2 regions of the Lentibacillus daqui genome follow, and region 2 is predicted to be linked to the other one. Evidence: a T-box and tRNA genes for the amino acid it is inferred to sense, from the RefSeq annotation. Region 2 holds a T-box; the other holds one or more tRNA genes.

Region 1 (9,873 bases), 1.1 Mb from region 2:
CGTGATTGAAGTTAAACATGTACAGAAAAAATTTGGTCGTAAACAAGTACTTAACGACATTTCCTTCACCGCTAATAAAGGGGAGATTACCTGTTTGATTGGTATCAATGGTGCAGGAAAGACAACGATTCTTAACGCGATTATGGCACTGACCCCAATTAACGGCGGGCAGATTTTAATTGATGGGGGAAAACTCAACAAACATAGCTATGAAAACATTATTTGAAACTGGTTCATTTTGAATTTGAGCGATTTGTCAAAATTTATTTTGCTTTAATCATGGTAACTGTTGTTATGCAGTTTGTTGGGGTTATTGTTAAAGCAAAAGGTTATCTCAATATGGCTAGCCACAACATTCATGAAGAACATGTTTCACAGGAAGTCGTTTTACGTGATAATGGGGCGATGTCATTTGATCAGATTACTAATTCCTTATGGTTTGTAGCGCCGATGATACAGAAATGCATGTATATGACTTGGACATACATGCTGGTAAAATCGTTGGTGAAGAGACGATCCAATCCCGTTCGGAAAAAATGGAAAGTGATGCATCAACAGGCATGTAGGTATTACCAAAAGATGCAGGTAATAGCGAACCGAACGATATATTTATTGTGAAGGAAGACAGTAAGGTTGCGCCTGAGGATGGGGAAGTGTCATATATCGGCAGTAATGTAGTTCGTTATGACTTGAAAACCAATCAGCAGGAAAAATTATCATTACCCAAAGAGTTGCGAGAAGGGGCAAAAGTCGAATCGGTTCATGGAACAACACTATATTTCACTAAGGCAAAAGGGAATCAACTAAACATCATTGCTTATGACACAAATGCTTAGAAAATAACAGAACATCAGACGATCAACCTGCCAAAATCCTATCAAGCGGAAGCAATGGGCCGCCCGCTTATAAAAGTAAGGGATGATCACCTCTATATTGTGAGTAACCAGCAATTCGGGCAGCAAGATACCTCGGTCATGGTCGTAGATTTGAAATCTGGAAAAACGGAATATGAGGGGTATCAAAACAGTTTAATCTAAATTATTTAAAATTAATTACTTTTTAGCAGGATTCTTGCATTTTATGTCGAACCTTGTAAGTAGAAATAAAATGAGGAGGATCGCTAACATGTATACCATCGATGAAGCATCCAGCATACTTGGTGTTCATCCCACTACATTAAGAAGGTGGGAAAAAGAGGGGAAGATAACATCCTCTCGAACCACCGGTGGCCATAGAAGATATGCTATAGAAGACCTTAGTGCTATCAAGCATGATTTGAAACCACTTCAAGACAAAATTGTTATTGGGTATTGCCGCGTCTCATCATCGGACCAAAAGGAAGATTTAAAAAGGCAGATCCATACCGTTTCGCAGTATTGTTCGGCAAATGGATATCAGTTTCGTATTATAAAGGATCTGGGAAGTGGTTTGAATGACGATAAAAGAGGACTAAAAGAATTAATCCGGCTGGCGCAAAGCAATCAGGTGGAGAAAGTTGTCGTCAACTATAAAGATAGGTTACTACGTTTTGGGTATGAATTGTTGGAACAAATATGTGCCTTCCATCATGTGAAAATTGAAATCGTCAACCATACAGAGGATAAAACATATGAGCAGGAGTTAGTCGAGGATATGCTTTCCATTATTACTGTCTTTAGCAGCCGCTTGTATGGAAGCAGAAGTCATAAGCGAAAGAAACTGCAACAAGCGGTGAAACAGGTCATCGAGGACAACGGCCATGCTTACGTATAATAAAAAGGTACGGTTGGTGGTTACAAAAGAAAACAAGCAGTTACTAGATTCTCAATCCAGAATGTGCAACTGGCTGTACAATCAATTGCTTGATGCGGTGGAGGAAGATTATCGCAATGGAAAAAAGAAAAAACTGCTTTCCGGCAGAAACCTGAGGAATGAAGTACCGAAAATAAAAGGGGAAAACCCATTTTTGTTTAAAGTCCATTCCTCCCCATTGAAAAATACGGCATTACGGTTAAAAGATGCCTATGAACGATTTTTTGATCCAAAATTAATGAATGAGAAACCAAAATATCGTTCATGGAAAAAGAAGTGGTTTTCGCTATATTATGATGAACCAAAAAAAGGCTTTAAATTATTGGATACCAATCTGCTTTCCTTAAGTTTTGGCAAGTTAACAGATGAAGAATACAAGGAATTAAAGAAAAAAGATAAAAAGGCTAAGAAGACCATCAAAATCAAAGTTGGACTCGTGGAAGCGGTAGAACTAAGCGAAACGGAGAGAATCAAAACCCTTCGCATTACAAAGGATCTGGATTCGTATTATGCCATTTTTACAATAGAAGATGTCAAAGAAATCACCAAGGTGAAGGAACAATCGTTTATTGTATTTGATCCCAACCATAAGAATCTGGCGGTGGGATTAGGCAGTGATGGAAAATCATATGAATTGAAATCGATGAATGCACTGTTGAAGTATTGGGATAAACGAATCGATGAAATCAAATCAAAACGGGACAAATGTGAAAAATTTAATAAGCTGGTATGCACCCCAAACGTCACCTATTTTGAGCCAAGCAAACGTTGGAAAAGACTTAATCATGCTTTGGAAAAGGCGCAATTAAAACGTCGAGAACAAATGAAGACGCTGTTATTTAGCTATGCGCATTATTTTTCCAAGCGTTACGATGCGATCTACATTGGTGATTATACTCCGACTCCCGATGTGGCGAAATACGGGACGATGAGAAGGGCCATGTTAAATCAAACACCAGTTGGACAGTTTCGCCGTATATTAAACTGGGTGCAAGCGAAAAGTGGCAAGCATTATCAAAAGATTGATGAACGGGATACAACCAAAACCTGTTGTGTCTGTAGTCATCAGGAGAAAAAGGACCCTTCCATTCGCAGCTTTACATGTGTAAACTGCGGTACAACGCTTTCGAGAGATATCAACAGTGCAGTTAATATCGGAAAGAAAGCCAAAAAGCGATTGCCTCGCGCAGGCTACATAGGTGTGGAATCCCCTATGTATACAGTGTGGTGGGATTTTAAACAGGCAAAGATTGCTTGTGGTTTGACCCCATCTGCTGGCCTCGGGAAGTAAATCCGAGGGTTGAAACAAACATTTTTCTTGGTAACAGAGAAGAGGTCTTTGGTTAATTTTAGGCTTAATTTCGGTTAGGTTTAAATAGACAAAGGAGTGCGGACAGTTGCAACGAAGGTTAACGATGATATCAAGAATCTCGAATTGTTTATTATCATTAACGACTTTTCACTTGATGGGGAAGCGGAGGACGATTGATTACGGTAACACATCTTAGCTATCATTTTATGGTTGGAAAAAAAGACAGACAACATATCCGGACTCTTGGAAATCTTCTATAGCTAAAAAAGATAACAGCAAAAATCCTGGCTTAGGTATATACTGGCCAGGATTTTTACTGTACTTAAATTTAGTTGCGTGCTGACAATTTCGAGTTGTAAACTTAATACACCTCGTAATTTTGCCCTGTCTGTGCCCCGAGTACACTCTTTTTATATGCTAGTGCAACACGTTGGGCAGGAACTGGGTCAAACCCTTGGAAGAGACTCTCCAACCGATCCCAGGATTCCTGAACGGCATTAGGGCTGACACTATTAATCCGGATTCCCCGCGGCATTTCGATGGCGGCCGATTTAACGAATGCCTTGACACCACCGTTGGCCATCGCCGCAGAAGCCCCCTGACGAATCGGGTCATCCATCATAATACCGGTTGTTAGTGTAAAGCTCCCATTATCGTTTACATGGTCTAATCCCAGAAGCACCAAATTGATTTGCCCCTTTAGCTTGCTTTCAATTCCCTTTTCATTCAATTCCGGAGTCAGTTCTGAAACAGAGGCAAAATTGGCACCACCAGAGGCATTAATAACCGCATCCACCCGTCCGACTGTTTCATACATGTTGCGGATGCTGGCTTCCGAGGTGATATCAACCTGTACATCGGCACCATTTCTTCCCGCCCGAATGAGGTCATGATCTTTTTCTAACGTTTCTACAACCTTTTTTCCAATGGTGCCACTAGCACCGACGATAAGTATTTTCATTGGTCTACTCCTCCTGTTCATCGTGCTGGTACTTACTAATGATAACATGCTTGAAAAAATAATGTGAAATCACTCAACATAAAGGCATCTGTAAATAAATTTATGTGCAATCACCTGACTTATGATTCTTATCAACAAGCAATGGCTGAATCATTCAGATGATCCAGCCATATGTTGATATATTTTATTTATTTTTTCCTCTAACAAATCCAGCGGAACGATTCGGGCCTCACGGATATATTCTTTTCCATCGATAAAAAATAATAGGATGGGCACGGTAAAAACGGAAAATGCTCCAGCTATTTCCGGTACCTGATCAGCGTTGATATGACCTAACGCCACTTCAGGGTAATTTTTCATTAATACTTGTACTTGTGGGAACAGACCGTGACATACACTGCAGTCGGGGCGTGATATAAACAGGAAGGAGAGTTGATGGTTTCGGATAAAGTCATTTATTGCGGAAAGCGAGGTTAGTTCTGTAAATTCCATCGTAAAAACCTCCATAAAAAAACGCCGCGTATAAATTGCAAAACATCCTTGCAAGCTAAGCGCTAACGTTGTATCATTAAAATATTACTGATGTTTTAATTTCAATCCACACAGTTTACACACACTAATTTTACTACATTTAAATCAAAATGTCAATATATAAGTCTTAACTCAAATGGGGGAGTTCGATGAGTGAAGAAAACGAAAATCGGGAAGCGGAACAACACCGGGTGAACCAAGTAATTGAGGAAATTCACCAACGACAGAAAAAGTTATATGCGAAGTCATCCGGGTTAAAGGAAAGTGTTATCGATCTGCGGCAAAACTTCTGGGAGGATGTGACCGTAAATCTGGATGAACCTGATGATGTTATCGAAACACAGGCAAGTATCAAACAACAAGCAGAACTATTATCCGAACGCGAACGATTCCATGGAAAAATAGGTGAGGAATTAAAAACGTTAAAACGACTAAAAAACAATCCCTATTTTGGCCGGATTGATTTTCGAGCGGATGGGGAAACCACAAGTGAGCCGATTTATATCGGGATTGCCTCATTGATGGATCAGCTTGACGAGGAATTTCTGGTATATGATTGGCGCGCCCCAATTTCCAGCCTTTATTACGATTACTCCCCTGGAAAAGCTGCATATCAAACCATGAGCGGTACCATTTCAGGCGAGATGACGCTAAAAAGGCAATTTATTATCCGTAACGGCGTCATTAAAGGGATGTTTGATACAGGTGTTACCATTGGCGATAAACTGTTGCAACAAGCGCTTGGTAATAATGCCAGTACGACAATGAAAAGTATCGTGTCCACAATTCAAAAGGAGCAAAATAAAATCATCCGTGACGAACGGCATCGTTATCTTGTGGTTCAGGGCGTGGCTGGCAGCGGCAAAACATCCGCTGCATTACAACGAATTGCATTTTTAATGTATAGACATCGCGAGACATTACATGCTGATAATGTTGTCTTATTTTCACCAAACCCGTTGTTTAGTAGTTATGTAGCCAATGTCCTGCCTGAACTCGGAGAAGCGAATGTGCGACAAACGACTTTTTATGAATATTTGGTAGACAAAATCGGAAGTAAGCTAACCGTTGAGTCACCATTTCAACATATGGAATATAAATTAACGGGAGCACAGGATGAAGATTATCAAACAAAAATGGCATGTATTGATTATAAATCAGGTATCACGTTTAAACAGCATTTGGATGCGTTTATAACAAGTTTAGCGGAAGAAGGATTAATTTTTAAAAATATATCATTTCGTAAACAGGTATTTGTTACCAAAGAACAAATCCAAGACTATTTTTATTCCCTTCATCCGGCTATTGCCATTCCAAATAAATTAGAGCTTGTTGCCAAATGGTTGCTAAGTGAAATACAGAAGCAACAGCGTAAGGAAAAAAACAAGGATTGGGTCATGGAGCAGGTTGAGTTATTGGATAAAGAGGAATATTTGCAGGCCCATTACCATATGCAAAAGCAGGATCAGGATGAGTTATATGCGGATGAAACGGAAGAAGACTTTTTGCGGGAAAGAGTGGTAAAAAAAGCCTTTTCCGGATTGAAAAAACGCGTAAAGCAATTCCAGTTCGTGCATGTTCTGGCAACCTATCGGAAATTTTTTACCGATTGGTCGCCGGCAGTTGCTCCAAGCCATTGGCAGGAAATAAAGGAACAGACTATTGCCGCCCTTTCTAAAGGGTACTTGGCATGGGAGGAGGCAACTGCATATGCATATTTTAAAGGGTGTCTGTTAGGTGACAGTGCCGATCGATCAGTCCGTCATTTATTGATTGATGAAGCGCAGGATTATTCGCCATTTCAGTTTGCCTACATCAAGCACCAATTCCCTTATACAAGGATGACGCTGCTAGGAGACGTGAATCAGGCAATCTACACGCATACTATTCAGGGAAGCCCGCTTGCACCAGCCCAAGCGGATGAAAGTTATGAACGAATTGTCTTGACTAAGAGCTATCGATCCACCAAACAAATTGTGGACTTTACAACCCAGTTTGCTCCCGAGGGTGAAATGATCGAGCCATTTAACAGGGAGGGCAGGAAACCGCTGTTGGTTACTTACCAGGGAAATGCCGCTGATCCGCTGGTTAAAACAATACAGAAATTGAAAGAGAATGGTCATGAAACGATTGCACTTATTTGTAAAACGCAGCAAGGTTGTGACGAACTGTTTGAACAGTTACATGGCAGATGGGCTGTAACGCGGATCAATGAAGAAACCCGCTCGTTTCAAAAGGGCATTTTACTATTGCCGGTGTACTTAGCGAAAGGAATTGAATTTGATGCAGTGATTATTCCGGAAGCATCGGCCAAAACGTATACGACAGAAGCAGATCGGACGTTATTTTACACGGCTTGTACAAGAGCAATGCATGAACTGGTGATGCTAACGGATAGTACGCGCAATCCATTTATATTGGAAGCACAAGAAGATAAATATGAGGTGTTAAACGCGTAGATAAGGGAGTCCCTTCAACATCGTGTTGGAGGGATTTCCGTTCTATATCGGAAAACTATTTTTTTCGATGATTCATGTTTGTACTTATAGTAAAATATAGATAGGATAGAAGGAATTCTTTGATCCCCCTTTGATAGATAAGGGCAAAAGGAGTGATACCCATGAATGGCGGGAACTGGTATGATTGGATAACACCAACTAATCCGTTTGTGGCAGTGCTGTTAAGTATGCTGCTGATTTTAGGAGTTGCAATTATTGCCTGGTTTGAGGATAAGAAAAACTTTAAAACCCCTTTGTTAATATTAATTACAGGATTTATCTTTGCGATTATTGGCGTACTTTTTCTGCATTCGATTGGGTTTTATAAATAGGTTTGGGATTTAATCAAACGAGATCAAGAAGAGAAATTGTAGAAAAGGTGTGAAAAGATTATTTGATTATGTATCAATTAATGGCGGAGAAGGTGGGATTCGAACCCACGCGACGCGAAAACGTCCTAACGCATTTCGAGTGCGTCCCCTTCAGCCGGGCTTGGGTACTTCTCCGGATGGTGCTGGTGAAAGGATTCGAACCTTCGACCCCGTCATTACGAGTGACGTGCACTACCAGCTGTGCTACACCAGCATCTAAAGTATGACTTTTTTTGTAAAGCACATAGAGTATCATAATACATTTTAATCATTTCTTCAACTATTTTGCGGTGATTTTTTAAAGTTAGAGAGCAGAATTCGGTTAATTTTCGGCGTGCGAGTCATGACTTAAAGTGGGAACAATTGCGAACCGCCGATAAAAGTGCTGAAACCGTCGATAATTTACCCGAAATCGCCGTAAAACTGGTTGAAACCGCCGTTAAATAGCCGGCTATGAATAACCAAATCATTGTAAACGATAAAACCCCAGCAGATATATATAATGAGCCGGGGTTTTCATTTGGGAAATCATGATCACACTTTAATTGTTAAACATCTCCAAAGAAAAATCTACTTTCTTATTCTCCTGCTCCTCATAGCCTTTCATATAATTGATCCTGCGCTGGGCTGAAGCTTGGCTGACCTGCTCATCGGCATGGTAGGAAGATCGTACAAGCGGGCCTGATTCACAATGACGGAATCCTTTTTTTAAGGCAATTTCTTTTAGTTCCGCAAATTCATCCGGGTGGTAGTAACGTTCAACCCTTAAGTGTTTTTTTGTTGGTTGCAAATATTGACCGATTGTCATGATGTCTACGTTGTGTGCCAATAAGTCATCCATCGCTTGTAAAATTTCTTCTTTTTCTTCGCCTAGACCGACCATAATACTTGATTTGGTTGGTGTATTTGGTGCTATTTCTTTTACCCGTTCCAGCAATTGTAAGGAACGGTCGTATTTTGCAATTGCCCGTACGCGTTTAGTTAATCTGCGTACTGTTTCAATGTTATGGTTAAAAATGTCTGGTTCACTATCCATTAAAGTATGCAGGCTTTCGTAGTCACCTTTCATGTCCGATGGTAACACTTCAATCGTGCAGCCAGGGTTTTCACGGCGGATGGCTCTTACCGTTTCCGCAAATACCGCAGCGCCCCCATCATTTAGGTCATCGCGAGCGACTGCTGTCACAACAACATGTTTTAAGCCCATAATCGATACGGATTCCGCAACACGAGTAGGTTCTCCCCAATCCAGTTCGTTTGGTAATCCAGTTTTAACTGCACAAAAACGGCAGCCGCGGGTACAAGTGTCACCAAGAATCATAAAAGTTGCCGTTTTTCGTTCACTCCAGCATTCGTGGATGTTCGGACAGCGTGCTTCTTCGCAAACGGTATTTAATCGTTTATCACGCATGAGTTTCTTTAATCCACGGTAAGATTGGTTCGTATTGATTTTTGTTTTCAGCCATTCCGGTTTTCTTATGTATTCCTCCTGTTTAGCCATTAAGTACACGCTCCTTTGAATGATGTTTGAAATTCCAATCATGATTGCTGTATTTATCAGCAGCTAGCTGGTAGACTTCCTCCCATTGCTGATTGGTTAATTCAAATGGAGATAGTTTGATATCTACTCCAGTTTCAAAACCTTGTTTAAACGCGTCTTTCATAGTGCTCATGGATATGGATCGGTTTGTTTCTTGACGGATGGTTGTTGCTTTTGTATCAAATGCTGCTCTTTTTCTTTCTCGTATTTCCTCACTTGGAAAACGGAATAGATCGAAAAGTATCGTTTTGTTCATGGAATGTGGAATCGATCCATGCTGCAGCAATACTCCTTTTTGCCGGGTTTGTGCATTGCCGGATATTTTCTTCCCACCCGCCAGCAACTCGTATAACGCCGGTCTTTCAAAACACACTGCAGAACGGTTTTGAATGGAATGTCTTTGTTTGGCATAATCGACTGTGATTCCTAAATTGGCATACCCGTCAAAGATACCCTTGGATAGAACATAGTAAGCTTCCGTGATAGATGCTGGGATAAATGATTTGTTCTCCGCAATAACAAGACTGTAGGTTAACTCATCATCGTGCAGTACCGCACTACCACCGGTTAACCGGCGAACCACTGGTATCCTATACTGTTGCAATGCTGATGGATCAATCGTTTTATGAACATCCTGAAAATAGCCAACAGATAAACTTGGTTTTGCCCATTGATAGAAACGTAAAATGGGCGGGATTTTTCCTTCACTGTGCCAAATAAGCAACAATTCATCTAATGCCATATTTGTTGCAGCATCGTGTACTCCGGTGTCTAAAAATCCCCATGAATCTTGCAATCGAATCTCCTCCGTGTTTTTGGTGCTCCCTAAAAAGCAAACGATAAAACAAAAACTGCCCAAATGAGATGGC
Region 2 (9,873 bases):
AAATTTAATTCAAGGGTTGGGGCAGGGTTGCATCTAAGAGCTGGTGCAAAAAAAGTAGTCTTAACGGCACCAGGTAAGCAAGTTGATCGGACAATTGTGATGGGGGTTAATCATGAAATGTATGATCCTGATCATGATCATATTGTGTCTAATGCTTCCTGTACAACAAATTGTCTTGCACCTGTTGTAAAAGTGCTGGATGAACAATTTGGAATTAAAAATGGGCTAATGACAACCGTCCACGCGTTTACGAATGATCAGCATAATACTGATAATCCCCATAAAGATTTGCGAAGGGCCAGGGGGTGTACCCAGTCAATTATTCCAACATCAACGGGTGCGGCAAAGGCATTGGGGGAAGTATTACCGCATTTAAGTGGCAAACTTCATGGAATGGCGTTACGGGTACCAACACCTGATGTCTCACTTGTTGATCTGGTAGTTGATGTCTACCAGCCGGTTACAGCTGAGGAAGTAAACCGTAAATTCATGGAAGCCGCAGACCATGAATTGACAGGTATTATTCACTATAGTTGTGAACCGCTTGTTTCTGTTGATTATACAACAACGGATTATTCTGCAATTATTGATGGATTATCAACAATGGTAATGGAAGATAATAAAATCAAGGTATTGGCCTGGTATGATAATGAATGGGGCTATTCACACCGGGTAATCGATTTGACTAAATATGTCGGACAGTATATGCATCAGAAACAAATGAAAATTTCATAACTATTTGGGAGATAACCAACAGTGGGCAGATCATGGTAAAGAGTCTTGATCTGCCCACTTTAATTTTAAATGGACCGAGATAGTGAAAATCTAAAAAACATGTTAAAATAAAGGAAATAAAGCATAGAGAAACGCATGATTAATTTTTCCAGGTGGGGAGTACAGTGTCTGTTAAACATGTAATAGCGAAATATTTTAGCAAGCATGCGGAAACTAGTGAGGATCACTGGGATAGCGGATTACAAACACATTATTATAAAACAACCAAAGATAAAGGATTACAAGCTTTAGAAACGTTTTTTAATCAGTCAGATATCTATCAGGTAAATTCAATTTCCGAGCAACATGGAGAAATAAGTGTCAATGTGATAAAAGGACGGAAAGCATTTATCATAGCAACAATTATTATGGTAAGGCCCTATCGAACGGCGATTGATTTTACAGTAACTACAGAATCAATCCTGCCATCTGATTTTGCCTATAGTTCAAAGTTAATCCGGCGATTGTATCATGAGTTTGATAAAATATTTACATTGATTGATTAACCGGAATTACTTAACCTAAATGAACGGAGCGAAAAGAATGCGGTGTTCAAATTGTCAGAGTAAGAGTACAAAGGTGCTTGATTCCAGGCCAATAGAGGAAGGACATGCCATAAGAAGACGCAGGGAATGTGAACGATGCGGGTACAGATTTACCACATTTGAGCGGATTGAAGAGGTTCCTCTGATTGTAGTGAAAAAGGATGGGGCAAGACAGGAATTTAATCGTGATAAACTTGTACGTGGTCTCATAAAGGCATGTGAAAAACGACCTGTTCCACTAGGGAAAATTGAGGAAATTGCACTGGATGTTGAAAAAGATCTTCGTGACAGTGGGAGTTCAGAAATCCCTAGTGATCAAATTGGTGAAAAGGTAATGGATCGCTTATCAACAGTCGATGAAGTTGCTTATGTACGATTTGCTTCCGTTTATCGCCAGTTTAAAGATATTAGTGTGTTTTTAGACGAACTCAAAGACCTGATCAATACAGATAAACAGTGAAGTGAATCATGCATGATAGGTTAGGTTTAACGTTTTTGGGTAGGAGTGTGAGATGGATGGATGCTTTTGGCAAAATGCTGCCGATCGAAGGATATATCGTTGTACAAAAAGGGAGTTTGCCGGAGGGTTACGTAAAATCACTAACCCATTTGTATCAGCCGCTCATCGGATTAACGGCGGTGATGTTGTATCAAACGCTCCTGGATGAGATAGAGCTGCAACAAGATCAGCAGCCGCAGACCCATCATACATTAATGAATTATATGGATTTGCCGATGGACGAGATTTATCGGGCCAGGCTGAAGCTCGAGGGGATCGGCTTATTGAAAACCTTTAAACAACAAGCGCTTCAAAACGATTATTATACATATGTCCTCCTGGAACCTTTTGCGCCAAGTGACTTTTTTAAAGATGATATGTTAACACAGCTGCTATACCATCACTTGGGAGAAGATAAGTTTGCCGCATTGAAAGATCATTATTGTGTTCCTTCCCGGCAACCGGATGGTAAGGACATTACTGCCGGATTTCAGGAGGTTTTCCAAACATTTCAGCCACATCCAGACACATCGGATCCTGTTGAAACGCTATTGGAAAGGCAAGATCATTTGCCTGATTTTACTTGGATGAAACAAATGCTTGGTAAGCGAATGATTCCTGCAGATGAAGTATTAACAGCTGATAACCGAAAATTAATTTCACAAATGATGAAACTGTATGATTTGACAGAACATGAGATCGAAAAAGCTGTGATGTGGGCATTGACAGAGGAAAACAGGTTGGATACTGATGAGTTCAAACAGGCTTGCCACGATTTGTTTCAAGCTGTGCATCAGGAATCAGTTGTCAAATTAACGGATCGGCTGGCGTATCAGAAGCAGAAACAAAAAACAGCGGTGAATGCGAACCCGGTTACAAAAGAAGAGCAGCTGATTCATGAATTGGAATCCATCTCGCCAAAGCAATTGTTGGAGGATTTATCAAGTGGTAATCATGCATCAGGCCAGGATTTGAAAATCATTCGGGATATTATGACAACCCAGGGTCTGCCGTCACCGGTAATGAATGTACTGATCCACTATGTATTGCTACAATCAAATATGAAATTATCAAAGGCTTATATGGAGAAAATTGCCAGTCATTGGTCCCGTGCCAATTTACAAACGGCAAGAGAAGCAATGGAATTTGCCAAAAAGGAAAAAGCTAAATATCAAAAAGGATATGCAAACAACAAAAATCGACGGCCTGCTTCCAAAGAGGTTGTACCTGATTGGTTTAAACAGCGCAAGAATAAACAAACGAAAAACAATACGCAAACGGAACATACGGAAACCGAGGAAGAGAAAGAAGAGTTTGAAGCATTATTACGCGAATTCACAAGTAAAAATAGTCACTTGCAAGGATGATTTCTATGGAACCAATCAAATCTACATTAAAAAAATGGATGCAGGATAATAAAAATTTTCAAGAAAATTATACGGCGATGAAACAGGAAGTTCTTCATGATCCGGAAATCAGTCAGTTTCTCGCTTTAAATCCACAATTGACCCAGGCTGAAATTGATAAAAACCTGATGAAATTATATGAGTATAAAACACAATCAAAGCAGTGTGACAAATGTCATTCATTTGGTCAATGCATCAATATGATTCAAGGATATTCGCCAATCCTTAAAACGGACCAAAATGAAATTCATCTGACCTATGAAAAATGCCACAACCGGATTGCATATGAGAAGCAAAAAAAACAGGAAAAACTGATCAGAAGTTTGTATATGCCAAAAGATATCTTACATGCGAGCTTTGACAACGTGGATATCGATGATAAAAGAAGGAAGGTTTTTCGTGATTTAATGTTGTTTGTGAAGCAGGCTCAAACGGCCATTCCGGCTAAGGGACTTTACTTATCGGGACCATTTGGCATCGGTAAAACTTATTTGCTTGGCGCGATGGCTAATGAATTAAAAAAACTAAACATTTCCTCTATGCTTATTTATATGCCGGAGTTTGTCAGAGAAATGAAAGGTTCCATTAAAGATGATTCTATCAATGATAAGATAGATTATTTTAAACATGCGGATGTCCTCATGCTTGATGATATTGGGGCGGAAACACAATCAGCCTGGTTCCGGGATGAAATTTTGGGATCGATCCTGCAATACCGTATGATGGAACGCTTGCCGGTCTTCTTTACGTCGAATTACAGTCTGGAACAGTTGGAAGGTCAATTGGCATTTTCAAATCGCGGTGGGGTCGAACAGGTAAAAGCGGGCAGAATCATCGAACGAATCAAGCAAGTAAGTACAGAAGTCACGATGAGCGGAGAAAATCGGCGTGACCAATGAACATATTTATATAAAAGTGGAGTAGAAAGCTTTTCGTGCTAAGGGATTACTATTGTTACTAGTTTATTCGGATTACACATTTTTTCATGCCTTTGTCCATATAATGTAACAGTTTGGTCTTGGATGAGGGTGATGTTGTTTGCTGGAAGTTTATTTTAGTTCGGATAAGGAAGTAATCAGTTTTTGCGAGTATTTGTTTCATTATAACAAGCAAATTGAATTGCGTTGGAAAACTAATAAGAATTGGGGGAATCAATTACAACTGCAATATCAGGTTCCTGGCAATGAACCATTGGAAACGATTGCCAAAGCTATGGCGGATGTCTTTATTATTCATCGGTTGACGAATATGATCAAGCATATTATTGAAGATTATTATTATTATTCAAATACGGATGAAATGGCCCGGATTCTGGATTTGACGCATTGGATTTTTTCTGGTGAAGATGATGATAGCCAGCAGGTACGTAAGAATAAGGATCCAGAGCAGCTCTTGCAATCATTATTTATTGCCAATATAAAAAATACGACATCGATCCATTATGATTCTATTGTTCAGTTTCGTTTAAAAGCCTTTAAAGATCAATTGGTCCAATATGTGGGACTGGCAATCGACGAGTTTAAACGGGAAGAGGACCATCAGTCATTTGTCAACATGCTTCGTGAATATATAGCCAAAAAAGATACAACTTATGATGTAATTCATGTATTGCAGGGGACCCCTTTTTCCTTTTTTAAAGACAATGGAAAGCCGTTTTCCGCGATGGAGTTACGGACACTGATGCAAAAAGAGCCTCTCTATATTCTCGGGCTTGATGAGGATGAGTCGAATCTGGCGCCTCTGATTGCCATGGCGCCAAAAAAAATCAAAATTTATGGGGATCACCCATCGGAACCAAAAACGCTAACTGTAATTAATGTTTTCGAGGAAAAAGTGGAGTTTAAACCATATAAACAATTCCCGTTTACATTTTATCTAAAAAAGTGACATATAAAGACTTGATTTTTCTATCATGAACCGCTATAATACGACTTATATCATTCATATGAACAAGTTTTGATAAGGACAAGATCATTTGTTTATTGTATACCAAGAGATGGAAGTCATCGGCTGAAAGCTTCCATATACAACCAGATGATTACCGCCTTTGAGCTCTGTTATTGAACGTATCAAGTAGATAGCAGCGTTTAATCTGCGTTAACGATTTAAAGCCGTATTTTTTACGGGAAATAGGGTGGAACCACGTGACCAACGCTCGTCCCTTTGCTTACAGATGCAGAGGGGTGGGCGTTTTTTAGTTCTAAATAACAATAGATAAATTATGAAAAGGAGCGATCACCATGGCAGCGGACATTGCAATCATTTTTCCGGATGGAGCTGAAAAAGCGTTTCCGGCCGGGACAACCGGTGAAGATATCGCGGCTTCTATTTCTCCGGGATTAAAAAAACAAGCATTAGCAATTAAATTAGATGGTAAACTGTATGATTTAAAACGGGAATTACCTAAAGGTGGAGCCATTGAAATTATTACGTATAAAAGTAAAGAAGGCATCGAGGTTGAACGGCATTCGACTGCACATTTGATGGCTCAGGCGATTAAACGGTTATATAAACATGTTAACTTTGGTGTTGGACCGGTGATTGAAGAAGGTTTCTATTATGATATGGATATGGAGCATACCATTACCCCGGAAGATCTGCCAAGGATTGAAAAGGAAATGCGCAAGATTGTTGATGAGAACCTGGAAATAGAACGGATTGAAGTAACTCGTGACAAAGCAAAGGAAATGTTTCAGGATGACGAACTGAAACTTGAATTAATCGACGCTATTCCTGAGGATGAACAGGTGACAATCTACCGGCAAGGTGAATTCTATGATCTCTGCCGTGGTGTCCATGTGCCATCAACAAGCAAGATCAAGGCATTTAAATTGTTGAGTATCTCTGGTGCGTATTGGCGTGGTGACAGTAATAACAAACAGTTGCAGCGAATTTATGGTACAGCGTTTGAAAAGCAAAGCCAGGTCGACGAATACTTGCGGATTTTGGAGGAACGTAAGGAACGTGATCACCGGAAACTTGGTAAGGAACTGGGTATTTTCACCATCTCACAAAAAGTTGGCCAGGGGTTGCCGATGTGGCTGCCAAAAGGGGCAACGATTCGCCGGACAATCGAACGCTATATTGTTGACATTGAGGAACGGCTGGGCTATGACCACGTCTATACACCGGTACTAGGCAGCCTTGATTTATACAAAACCAGTGGACACTTGGATCATTACCAAGATGACATGTTTCCGGTAATGGAAATGGATAATGAGGATTTGGTGTTGCGACCAATGAACTGTCCGCACCATATGATGGTTTATAAAAATCAATTATACAGCTATCGTAATCTGCCGGTCCGGATTGCAGAACTCGGGATGATGCACCGTTATGAAATGTCCGGTGCGCTGGCGGGACTACAGCGGGTTCGGGCCATGACATTGAATGATGCACATATCTTTGCCCGACCGGATCAGTTGAAGAACGAATTTATCCGTGTCGTCGAACTTGTTCAGAAAGTATATGAAGATTTCGGAATAAAGGATTATTATTTCCGCTTATCATACCGCGATCCTGAAGATAAAGAGAAGTACATCGACAATGATGAAATGTGGGAAAAAGCTCAGTCGATGCTGAGAGAAACGATGGAAGAAATGGGTGTTAAGTATGTTGAGGCAATTGGTGAGGCTGCGTTTTATGGTCCCAAACTTGATGTACAAGTAAAAACAGCCATTGGAAAAGACGAAACATTGTCCACCGTTCAGATTGATTACCAATTGCCTGAACGTTTTGATCTGACATATATTGGTGAAGATGGCAAGGAACATCGTCCTGTTGTTATCCACCGTGGTGTTGTATCAACAATGGAACGCTTTGTTGCCTTCTTATTGGAAGAATATAAAGGCGCATTTCCAACATGGCTGGCACCAGTACAAGCCATGGTAATTCCGGTAGCACCGCAAGCCCATTTGGATTATGCCAAACGGGTAGAAGATAAACTTAGACTGGAAGGTGTACGCGTCGAAGTGGATGAGCGTGACGAAAAGATCGGCTATAAAATCCGTGGAGCGCAAACACAAAAAATACCTTTTGCATTAGTTGTCGGTGATAATGAAATGAATGACAATGCTGTTAATGTCCGTCGATATGGAGAAAAACAATCAGAAACCATGTCATTCGAAGCATTTAAACAATTAATTACAACGGAAATCGTCGAGAAAACATTGTGATACGAACAATCCCATGTTAATTTCAGGCTGTGGGGACAAATCCTGTATTTGACATATATACAGTTTGATGTTATTCTATATAAGCTGAATTTAATGATCGAAAGACAAGTAGGAGCACCCGCTTCTCACCTGTTCGACGCAAGTGATTGCTGTTGACTGGTTCCATATATTCCTGATAGACTATTTGGAGACGTGTGGGTGCATCTGTGTACCGACACGTTTTTTATGCGAAAATAACTTGTCAACGATTAAAGCGTTCAAAGGGGAACAATGGACTTTTGAACATCTTAAAAATATTTTGGAGGTGGCTGGCTATTAGCAAAGATATGAATGTCAATGAAAAAATTCGTGCCCGGGAAGTACGTTTAATTGATTCAAATGGTGATCAGCTTGGAGTGAAATCGCGCAATGAAGCACTGGATATTGCGGCAAAACGAAACCTTGATTTGGTATTGGTTGCTCCGAATGCAAAACCACCTGTTTGCCGAATTATGGACTTCGGTAAATATCGTTTTGAACAGCAAAAGAAAGAAAAAGAGGCACGCAAAAAGCAAAAAGTTATTAATGTAAAAGAAGTTCGCTTTACACCGGGAATTGGTGATCATGATTTTAATACTAAATTAAAAAATGCTCGTAAATTCCTTGAAAAAGGGGACAAAGTTAAAGCATCGGTTCGCTTTCGTGGTCGTGCGATTACCCACAAGGAGCTGGGTCAGGAAGTATTGAACCGTTTAGCTGAAGAAGTGAAAGATATTTCTACAGTGGAGTCCAAAGCAAAAATGGAAGGACGCAATATGTTTATTATGCTTGCTCCAACGAACGAGAAAAAATAATTGCAGGAGGAAATTACTATGCCTAAAATGAAAACTCATAAAGGGACACAAAAACGTTTCAAACGAACTGGTTCCGGGAAACTGAAACGTTCACATGCATATACGAGTCATATGTTTGCACACAAATCACAAAAACAAAAACGTAAATTACGTAAATCCGCACTTGTAGCATCTGGTGACTATAAGCGTATTAATCCAATGCTTCCATATAAATAAGTTGCAGATTGTATGAAACCAGGATATTAAGTCAATTGTATTAGGAGGGAATTATTATGCCACGTGTAAAAGGTGGAACAGTTACGCGCAGACGTCGTAAACGCGTATTGAAATTAGCTAAAGGTTATTATGGTTCGAAACGGACTTTATTTAAAACAGCAAAACAGCAAGTAATGAAATCGGGTCAGTATGCTTATCGTGACCGCAGACAAAAGAAACGGGAATTCCGTAAACTTTGGATTGCACGGATTAATGCCGCTGCACGGATGAACGATCTTTCTTACAACAAATTAATGCACGGTTTAAAAGTAGCCGGAATTGAAGTGAATCGGAAAATGTTATCAGATCTCGCAATTAATGACGAACAAGCATTTACCCAACTGGCTGACAAAGCAAAAGCAGCTTTAAAATAGGTTTTATAAAATGACTGTCCTTTGGATATTAAAGGGTGGTCATTTTTTATTTAATGAAATTCATTCTTCGCCCTTCCAAGTTAGGTGTTTACCAATCAATTATTTGTCTATTTACTTGTTATTGTCATAAAGGCTCGTCTATTGTCATATACATGTACTACTCGTTATGGAAAAAGATTGCCGAAATGACAACGCAGAGGAGGACATCTATGGAATTGTTTGGTAATTACCTCATGACGATCATCGAAATGGGAGGACTATTTGCACCATTATTATTTATCACGGTTCATTTATTACGGCCGTTATTCTTTCTTCCCGTTGTTTTTATCTGTGTTTCCGGTGGGATTATATTCGGAACTGTGGAGGGGACCTTTTATTCCCTTATCGGTATTACATTATCAAGTTTGGCTTTTTATGGTATTATACGTTTTATGCCCAAAAACCTTGATCGGCTGACAAATTTGCAACAAAAACTGATTGGCAAGCATGCTGATTTTACAACTTCACAAATCGCTATATTACGACTTGTACCATTTATTCATTTTCACCTCTTATCTCTTTGTTTGATTCAAATTACAGCAGGTTTTAAGGATTACGCTAGATCATCATTGCTATCAAATATACCACTTGCATTCGTCTATACGTCTGTTGGTCAATGGATATCAAACCTCTCTCCTTTCTATGTATCCATATGTTTAATTGCCTTATTACCCCTCATTTATTTATTAAGACGAAAGGAAATTGTGATTAAATGGCGGGATTTTTTCCAAGTGAGCACATAAATGATGCCCATCTATAAAAGGTGGGCATCATTTAGTCTGTGGGGCTGATAAGCAGTTGATTGATTGGGTGTTTCCACTCAATCTGGGCATAAGGATAGCGTATTAATAGTTCCTTTTCCAAAAAGTACAAGTCATCTCTTGTTAATCCACGTAGATCAAGGGGCTCTGGAACGGTGACTTGTATCGTAACCACTTCAAATGCCTGATCCGTGGTTCCCAAATATTTCTCC

Evidence for each region. The T-box of region 2 lies ahead of thrS (threonine--tRNA ligase). A T-box ahead of a tRNA ligase gene usually reads a tRNA of that ligase, here a tRNA-Thr.
Region 1: it encodes a tRNA-Thr, which carries the amino acid that the T-box ahead of thrS (threonine--tRNA ligase) is inferred to sense. The anticodon was not compared.

The regions. Positions count from the first base shown of each region.
Region 1 covers NZ_CP114176.1:388,338-398,210, forward strand. Annotated here, with positions in the region: gene O2S85_RS02050 (GntR family transcriptional regulator) at 1-5, shown strand, start outside; partial or broken gene O2S85_RS02055 (ATP-binding cassette domain-containing protein) at 2-220, shown strand; gene O2S85_RS02060 (hypothetical protein) at 280-618, shown strand; gene O2S85_RS02065 (hypothetical protein) at 615-836, shown strand; gene O2S85_RS02070 (IS607 family transposase) at 1,126-1,752, shown strand; gene O2S85_RS02075 (RNA-guided endonuclease InsQ/TnpB family protein) at 1,739-3,082, shown strand; gene O2S85_RS02080 (short chain dehydrogenase) at 3,465-4,064, opposite strand; gene O2S85_RS02085 (thioredoxin family protein) at 4,215-4,556, opposite strand; gene helD (RNA polymerase recycling motor HelD) at 4,745-7,054, shown strand; gene O2S85_RS02095 (hypothetical protein) at 7,216-7,425, shown strand; tRNA gene O2S85_RS02100 (tRNA-Ser) at 7,507-7,599, opposite strand; tRNA gene O2S85_RS02105 (tRNA-Thr) at 7,603-7,678, opposite strand; gene lipA (lipoyl synthase) at 8,006-8,965, opposite strand; gene O2S85_RS02115 (lipoate--protein ligase family protein) at 8,958-9,800, opposite strand.
Region 2 covers NZ_CP114176.1:1,457,213-1,467,085, forward strand. Annotated here, with positions in the region: gene O2S85_RS07335 (glyceraldehyde-3-phosphate dehydrogenase) at 1-735, shown strand, start outside; gene O2S85_RS07340 (cytosolic protein) at 900-1,280, shown strand; gene nrdR (transcriptional regulator NrdR) at 1,318-1,779, shown strand; gene O2S85_RS07350 (replication initiation and membrane attachment family protein) at 1,836-3,185, shown strand; gene dnaI (primosomal protein DnaI) at 3,191-4,123, shown strand; gene ytxC (putative sporulation protein YtxC) at 4,263-5,111, shown strand; T-box leader at 5,172-5,390, shown strand; gene thrS (threonine--tRNA ligase) at 5,465-7,399, shown strand; ribosomal protein L20 leader region at 7,500-7,629, shown strand; gene infC (translation initiation factor IF-3) at 7,726-8,232, shown strand; gene rpmI (50S ribosomal protein L35) at 8,251-8,448, shown strand; gene rplT (50S ribosomal protein L20) at 8,505-8,861, shown strand; gene O2S85_RS07385 (TVP38/TMEM64 family protein) at 9,071-9,643, shown strand; gene O2S85_RS07390 (sigma-w pathway protein ysdB) at 9,675-9,873, opposite strand, start outside.